Regions from separate parts of the Terriglobus sp. 2YAB30_2 genome, predicted to be linked through region 2. Evidence: riboswitches for the same ligand, from Rfam matches in the RefSeq annotation. Region 2 holds a riboswitch; the other holds the start of a gene.
The links. A riboswitch is a leader RNA that binds a small molecule or an ion and turns the genes downstream of it on or off. The one in region 2 is predicted to bind S-adenosylmethionine.
Positions count from the first base shown of each region.

Region 1: it holds a riboswitch for S-adenosylmethionine, as region 2 does, so the genes downstream of both, AB4Y89_RS18595 (threonine aldolase family protein) here and thrC (threonine synthase) in region 2, are expected to answer to the same signal.

Region 1 is NZ_JBFRFJ010000014.1:17,966-22,175, forward strand. Features, by position in the region: gene AB4Y89_RS18585 (LysR family transcriptional regulator) at 1-256, shown strand, start outside; gene AB4Y89_RS18590 (TIGR03435 family protein) at 321-1,082, shown strand; SAM-I-IV-variant riboswitch at 1,461-1,564, shown strand; gene AB4Y89_RS18595 (threonine aldolase family protein) at 1,615-2,655, shown strand; gene AB4Y89_RS18600 (DUF4184 family protein) at 2,688-3,446, shown strand; gene AB4Y89_RS18605 (PadR family transcriptional regulator) at 3,511-3,840, shown strand; gene AB4Y89_RS18610 (ADOP family duplicated permease) at 3,871-4,210, shown strand, end outside.
Region 2 is NZ_JBFRFJ010000001.1:445,977-450,186, forward strand. Features, by position in the region: gene AB4Y89_RS01725 (peptidase M18) at 1-1,405, opposite strand, end outside; SAM riboswitch class I at 1,546-1,651, shown strand; gene thrC (threonine synthase) at 1,767-3,047, shown strand; gene AB4Y89_RS01735 (MoaD/ThiS family protein) at 3,121-3,402, shown strand; gene AB4Y89_RS01740 (pyridoxal phosphate-dependent aminotransferase) at 3,647-4,210, opposite strand, start outside.

The DNA.
Region 1 (4,210 bases), on a different contig from region 2:
TCTTCGCGTGCGCATCCAGGGAAGGCTCGCGCTAAACGCGGCCGAAGGGGTACGCGCTGCGGTCATCGCCGGCCAGGGCTTCGCCATCGCCTCCCGCTGGATGTTCCAACCGGAGATCGCCTCGGGCGAGGTAGTCCCTATCCTTACCGAGTGGGAGCTACCGCGAATCGATCTTTGGATCGTTTATCCCTCGGGCCGGCTGACAAGCACAAAGGCCAGAACCTTCGCTCTCTGGTTTCAACGTTCAATCGGTTGAACCAAAGTCCCACTCCGTACGTAGCTATTTCTGGTTCCGTCCATTTGCAGCGAAGGGGAAAGTTATGCTCGTCAGGCGGGTTCGTTTGTTCCTGAGCATTACGGCAGCGTTCTTTGCCACAATGCCAGGCTTCGCACAGCATCCGGAAAAGACCTTTGAGATCACCTCCGTCCGCGAAAACCTCAGCGGCCTTGATCGCGATCAAGGAGTGAACCTCTCCGGCTCACGCATCAGCGCCACGAATCTCTCCCTGCGTACGCTCATTCTGCAGGCCTACGGTGTTCTCGACTTCCAGGTCACCGGTGGCCCGAACTGGCTTTCAACTGCCCGGTTCGATCTGCAAGCAACGACGGAAAATGCTGAGCCCATCGTAGCCGCGGATCTCGCACCTATGCTGCAACGCCTTCTCGCCGACCGCTTCCATCTCACACTCCATCACGAAAGCCGTGAGATGAAAGCCTACGTCCTCGTCATCGACAAAGGCGGCCCTAAGCTGCATGAGACCTCCGGTGCACCGGCGAAATCTATGAGCGGGACCAATCAGCGCGGCAGTAACGGCACGGCAACCATGACCGGTTCCGGCGTCGGCATGCCCGCCCTCGCCTACCGCATCGCACAGCAGCCGGCCTTTCGCGGCGGCATGGTTCTGGATAAGACAGGCCTCAACGGCTACTACGACTTCACGTTGCAATGGGAGGCCGGCGAGAACGCGGGTTCTTCGCTCATCACGGCACTCCGCGAGCAGTTGGGCCTGAAGCTTTCCTCAGAAAAGACCTCCGTCGATGTGCTGGTGATCGATCGCGCCGAGAAGCCAGCCGAGAACTAGAGTTCAGCTATCCTCAGGCCTGGGGCGTTGCCCAGGGCCGATATAGAACGCGCCTTCAGCGCTTAGAACAATGGCGCCCTTTTTGTTTGTCATTTCGTAGCGCAGCGAAGAAATCTGCTTCTCTCATTTTCTCTGCCGGGGTGCCCTCGCAACGCTAGAGCATTTTCCTGTAGGCGTAGAGTAGGGCTTCGGCATCTATGGGCGTTTTCCGCAATGAAAACGCCGCTGCGCTCTTCTTCCGGGATACCCAGCAACAGGAAAAATGCTCTAGGTGGGTAAGGAAGGCCGAAATTTTCTAACAAAACGCACATCGAATTTTGCTGATACGCCTAGGCGCGTCCTACAAATTGCTTCGAACCCAGACACCGTTTATCATCAGAACGACATCAAGAGTTGAGCTCACTGCTCAACGCCAACCTGCCCCGAGCAAGGTGGCGTCCCGTCTGGGAGATGTGGCCTGTCCGGCAACTTCGGGAAAAGCCGCACATCCGTGATTTCTTTTGATGGACCAGTAAGAAAGGGTTCGATACGCATGTGTGCACCAAAACAGCAGTTCGCCAGTGATAACTACGCCGGAATCTGTCCTGAGGCATGGGCCGCCATGGCCGAAGCCAATGTCGGACACGAAAGCGCCTATGGTGCAGACTCATGGACAGCACAGGCGGCGGATGCCTTCCGCACGCTCTTCAGCACCGACTGCGATGTCTTCTTCGCCTTCAATGGAACAGCCGCCAACTCCCTCGCGCTTGCAGCTCTGAGCCAGAGCTATCACAGCGTCATCTGCTCGGAGCTGGCGCACGTCGAGACCGACGAGTGTGGCGCGCCTGAGTTCTTCTCCAATGGCGCCAAACTTCTCGTCGCTCCCTCGTCGAATGGCAAGCTAACGCCCGATGCGATCCGTCTGATCGCATCTCGGCGCACCGACATTCACTATCCCAAGCCGCGCGTTGTCACCATCACCCAGCCGACCGAGACCGGCCTGGTCTACACCCTCGAAGAGATCCGCTCCATCGCAGACGCGTGCCGCGAGCTCGACCTGCGTCTCCACATGGATGGAGCGCGCTTTGCCAATGCCTGTGCGACGCTCAACTGCACGCCTGCCGCCATGACCTGGGAGGCCGGAGTGGACGTTCTCTGCTTCGGTGGAACTAAGAACGGCATGGCCGTCGGCGAAGCCGTGATCTTCTTCGATCGCACGCTCTCGCAGGACTTCGACTATCGCTGCAAACAGGCAGGCCAGCTTGCCTCCAAGATGCGCTTCCTCGCTGCCCCCTGGGTCCGCATGCTCGAGGGCGGAGCCTGGCTGCACCGCGCGGCCCACGCCAACACCTGCGCCAGAACATTTGCGGAGAAGATCGCTGGTCTGCCCAACATCGAGCTCATGTTCCCGGTCGAGGCCAATGGCGTCTTCGTGAAGATGCCGCCGGCCATCGCCGAAGCACTGCGCGCCAGAGACTGGAAGTTCTATACCTTCATCGGCGGCGGCGCACGCTTCATGTTCGCGTGGGATACCTCGCTCGACTGCCTCGAATCGCTGGTCGAGGACTTCCGCGCCGTAAGTACTGCCCTTTGATCGAAGCATCCATTTGAGTAGATGATTCGACAATGCCATTTACTGCCGCGCATGCCGTCGCAGCTCTACCGTTCCGCAGGACGCGGCTGAACACAGCCGCGCTTGTGGTCGGCTGTCTGTCTCCGGATTTCGAGTATTTTCTCAGGCTCGTGCCGCGCGGCAGCTTTGGCCATACCCTGCCTGGAGCTTTGCTACTCGATCTCCCACTGTCTTTGGCCGTGCTGTGGCTTTTCCAGCAATATGTCGCGGATGCACTCATCGCCACAGCGCCTCGTCTATTCCCTCTCCGTCAGAACCCCATGGGGAAGATTTTTACGTCGAGTATCCCAACCTTCTTCGTCATGGTGCTCTCTATCCTGCTTGGGGCGGCTACTCATATCATCTGGGATGCCTTCACCCATCCAGGCTTTTGGCCCTACCGCCATCTCCCGTTATTGAAGTACAACCTGCAACTTCCGCTTGACGGCTTTATTGAGGTATTTAAACTCCTTCAATATGTCAGTACTGCGCTCGGGTTGTGCGTGCTCGCAGTGCTATGGCGCCGCTGGGTGTTTACCACTTCGCATCGGCAGACACCCGCAGTAAGACGTCCGCTTTTGTCGATGGCAGCTTTGGCGTGTGCAGGTGCGTTCATACGCGCGGAATATGGAACTGGCTTTCTTCATCGTTTCAGAGGCTTTAATGTCTTTGCCTCAGAGACTCTCGTTAGCTTCATAAGCCTGCTTTGGATCATGTTGACCTTTTATGGTGTGTGGCTGCATCGGCAGCTAGGGAGAACAAAAGCCCATTGACATAGTCTGCCTATGTCATCCATTCTTACTGCCATAGTTTGTCTATGGCAGTAAGGAGCATTCTGTGAAGCCCAACGACATTCCGCCCGGCTCCCTCTCCCTTCTGATCCTCAACACCCTTTCGCGCCATGGCGAGATGCATGGCTACGAGATAGCCGAGTCGATCCTGCATACTTCCGGCGATGTGTTGCAGGTGGAAGAGGGCTCCCTGTATCCGGCATTACAGCGGCTTCTGGTCCAGGGATGGGTCTCCGCCGAGTGGGGCACGACCGCCGGCAATCGCCGCGCGCGCTACTACCGGCTGACCGCCGCCGGCCGCAAACAGCTCGCCACTGAGCTTTCGCACTTTCACCGTATCTACGGCGCGATTACCGCCGTGCTGCAGCCTGCCTGATCGCACCTCCGCTTCGCCAAGGAGACCACCATGCGCCAGCTTCTCCGCCGCCTCAGCATGCTCTTCCATCGCTCCCGCTTTAATGCCGACCTCGAAGAGGAGATGCGTCTCCATCTTGAGCTGCGTGAGCAGCAGCAGGTCGCCACCGGCCTTGCCCCTGAACAGGCACATCGCGAAACCCGTCGGCGCTTTGGCAACAACACCGTTCTGCGCGAGCGGAGTTTCGCCGCCTGGGGATGGAGCTGGCTCGAGTCCTTTGCACAGGACACGCTATACGGTCTGCGCTCCATGCTGCGCTCCCCCGGGCTCACCTGCGTCGCTTTACTCTCGCTGGCTCTCGGCATTGGCGCGAACACCGCTATCTTCAGCT
Region 2 (4,210 bases):
TCGAACTCATCTCATAGGTTGCATGCATGCTGAGCAGTGGAATGCCTACGTCCAACACTTCCATATTGCGCGCCGAGAGGAAGCCTCCAATAGTGCCTCCTCCGCCGACTTCAACACGCGGTGTCTGCGTCTGCCAGGTGATGTTGTTCTTGTCGAGCAGCGCGATGATGCGGGCAGTGAATTCCGCGTTCGGATCGAAGCCTGCGCCGTAGCGCTTGATAGTTACGCCATAGCCGACGACCGCGGCGTTCGATGCTTCCGAGTTACCAGGAAAGAGGGGATTCACGCCGTCATTACAGTCGGCTGAGAGGACAGCGGCATTGCGCAGCGCGTGACGGACATCGAGTGCTGAAGCACCTTTCTTCTGCGCGTCCATCAGCTCCGTAAAGACGGTATCGAGGAACTGCGAGTTTGCGCCGGTGTTGTTGATGGAGCCGACCTCTTCGAAGTTGGTGACGTAGACCATCGCGGTCTTTTTCGGCGTGCCCTTCAGGTCGAAGATGCTGCGTGACGCCGCATAGCTGAGCGCTTTGTCATCCTGGCCCCAGCTTCCGGTCAGGCCATTGTCGATACCGACATCGGCCGGCTGAGTTGCTGGAACAAGCTCCAGCTCAGCGGCAACCAGATCCTCGTCCTTGATATTGAACTTCGTACGCAGGGCGGCCATGACCTGGTCGGCAACGGAGTTCTTCTCGCTGGGAATCGAACCGGCCACCGGATTCATCTCCTCACCTGCGAGGACGGTGGTGTAGGTGCGTGTGCGGAGCAATGAGTCGGAGTGAGGCGCGGCGTCGGCGATCACGAAGACAGGATCGCCAGGAGCAAAGCCGATATTTACCTGCAGGTGCCGGCCATCTGTGGCGTCGATGCGGCCGACCAGTGCCAGTGGAAGATTCGACCACTGGTACTTTTTGATGCCGCCGTAGAGCGTGGTCTTCAGTAGCGCAACCGAGCCTGGAGCTCCGACGACCGGACGAGACTTCAGGTTCAGGTGTGGAGAGTCCTGATGAGTCGCGACGATGCGTGTGCCCGTTTCTACCGAGTCGGAGCCGATGACGGCAAAGACGACGGAGCGGTCGCGATTGTCGAAGATGAGCTTGGCGCCAGGCTTGATCTGTGAGGGAGACGTGAACTCGGTGAACCCTGCTGCTTTGGCCAGACGAAGGAACTCCGCCGTCGAGAGGCCGGCGCTCTTGGCGTGCCGCAGGTAGTCCTTGTAGGGGGCGGCAAAAGCGAAGACGTCGGACTTCTGCTGGGGCGTAAGCGTCAGCCAGGCGGACTTGGCGGCGACCTTGCCGTCCGGGTTCAACGGGGTCTCCTGCGCGGCGAGGGGAAGCGTGGCCACGGACGCAAAAGCAGCGGCTATGGCCGCGAAGGCTACGGTGCGAACCAGGAATTTCACCATGGCGGAAGAATAAACCGAAAAGGGTGGTTTTCCTGCAATTCAATGCACTTAGCCGCCGTTGACTGCTGCCATGGCTTGTCTGGAGGCGGATGGCGTGGTACAAACAATACATTCAAGCTAGCCCGCAAGGGCAAGCGCGAATTTCATGAAGAGTGGTTGAGGGACGAGCCCTGTGACACCACGACAACCGGACAGAACAAAGGCGTACCGGTGTCAACTCTCTCCTGGCGACAGGGAACATGAGATTCGGAGTAGGAAAGTTGCAAGTTCCCACCCCGCGCCTCCTCGTTCCTGAGTTAAGAGCGCCAATCAGAGAGACAGTCACACGTAAAGCCCTCCTCCACATGGAGAGCAAGGCCCTATGTCTTCCGGTGCGTGTGCGCCCTACGATCTGAAGTGCAAAGAGTGCGGCAAGAGCTATGGCAACCAGCCGCTTTCTGTCTGCGATGAGTGCTTTTCGCCGCTTGAGGTCTTTTACGACCTGGATGTGGTGAAGGGCAGCGTGACCCGGGAGTCCATCGCTGCCGGGCCGGCAAGCATCTGGCGCTATCGTGCGCTGCTTCCTATTCCTGAAGGCTTCCAGCCCGATCTCCCGGTTGGCTTCACCCCGCTGGTCAAGGCCAACAATCTGGGCAAGCGTCTCGGCGCTTCCGACATCTACGTGAAGAACGATGCCGTCTGCTTCCCGACGCTGAGCTTTAAGGACCGTGTCGTCGCCGTGGCGCTGGCCAATGCCCGCTACTTCGGGTTTGACACCGTCGGCGCCAGCTCGACCGGTAACCTGGCAAACTCAGTGGCAGCGCAGGCCGCCCGCCTGGGCTTGAAGAGCTGCATCCTGATTCCGGCGGACCTTGAGCCGGCAAAGATTCTGAATACGCTGATCTATGGCGCGCGGCTGGTGCGCATTGACGGCAACTATGACCATGTTAACCGTCTGTGCTCGTTGATCGCCGACCAGTACAGCTGGGGCTTCGTCAACGTGAACCTGCGGCCTTACTACGCTGAGGGTTCGAAGACGATGGGCTATGAGATCGCCGAGCAGCTCGGCTGGCGTTTGCCCGACAACGTCGTGGTGCCGATGGCCGGCGGTTCGCTAATCCGCAAGATCAAGAAGGCCTTCGACGAGCTGGTGTATCTCGGCATCGTTGAGGCAAAGCACGTGAAGTTCTTCGGAGCGCAGGCTACGGGCTGCTCGCCGATTACCCACGCGGTGAAGAACAATCTTGAGCGTCACGAGCCGCAGAAACCGAACACTATCGCCCGTTCGTTGGCGATCGGCAACCCGGCGGACGGCCCATACGCGGCTCGTCTAATCCGCGATACCGGCGGGTGGGGCGAAGATGTCTCCGACGTCGAAGTCGTCGCCGGCATTCAGGAGCTGGCAGAGACCGAAGGTATCTTCACGGAGACGGCAGGCGGCGTAACCACTGCGGTGACCGCGAAACTCTTCGCACAGGGCCGCATCGGTAAGGACGAGACCACGGTGGTCTGCATCACGGGCAACGGCTTGAAGACGACGGATGTGCTGCAGGGCCGCTATGACATCGGACGCGCGGTGAAGCCGCGGCTGGCCGAGTTCGACGCTTATCTACGGGAGCTGGATGGTTTGCCCGCGGAAGAGGCCGAGCTGGTGGCTCAGTAATGCTGAGCTAAGGCTCAGTTCGCTGAGCTGTGGCTCAGGTGGACGAGAAACAGAAAGAGCAGGGAAGATTCAAATGTCAATCAAAGTACTTTTGCCGACTGCCTTTGTCCGCCACACTGATGGCGTGAAGAAGGTTGATTCCGCTGCCACCAACCTGCCGGGCCTGGTCGACGACCTGGGCGTGAAGTTCCCGGCGCTGGGAGCGCATATCAAGGACGAGCAGGGCAAGCTGCGCCCGTTCATCAACGTCTACGTGAACGATGAGGACATCCGCTTTCTGGGCGGCGAGACGCATACCTTTGAGGACGGAGATGAGATTATGCTGATTCCGTCTATCGCCGGTGGGTGTGTGTAGGAATTCGTTCTCTGCATGAAGTAAGAAAGCCCGCCGTCCGGCGGGCTTTTGCTTTTGTTGAGGATGACTACGGATAAGGAAACAGTCGCGCGGAGCGCGATAGAGCGAACGAAGTTCGTTGGGGATCCAACCCTTGCGCTTCGCGAAAGAATGGGGCAACGAGAATGTGCTTGCGTCGTAGTTTGGTGGCGGTGCGAAAGCGGGTCCTTCGCATTCGCTCAGGATGACAGGCGAAGAGACTACACTACAGCGACCGAAGCCGTCTGCAGGCCTCATCCAACGCATCGTCCTTCTTTGCGTAGCAGAAGCGCAGCAGGTTCTCTCCTTTGCCTGCACGGAAGAATGCTGAACCAGCCACGGCAGCTACGCCAACCTGCTTGAGCAGGTTGCGCGCCTTCTCCTTGGAGGTGGAGCCCTCCACGCGGGTGACATCGGCGAGGATGTAGTACGCTCCCTGCGGGACCGTTGGCGTGAGCCCTGCATCTGCAAGCGCGGCTACCGTCTTGTCACGCTTGGCGACATACTCGGTCTGCATCTCGGTGTAGAAGCTGTCGGGAAGGTCGCACAGGCCTGCGGCCACACCATGCTGCAGCGGCGCCGGAGCGGAGATAAAGAGCAGGTCGTGGAAGTAGGCGATGGATGGGGTCCAGCGCTTACTGGCATGCAGGTAGCCGAGACGCCAGCCGGTGACAGAGAAGGTCTTTGAGAAGCCGGCGATGGTGATCGTTCGCTCCGCCATGCCGGGCAGTGTCGCCGGGGAGATATGCTCGTGACCGTCGTAGAGGAAGTATTCGTAGATCTCGTCGGT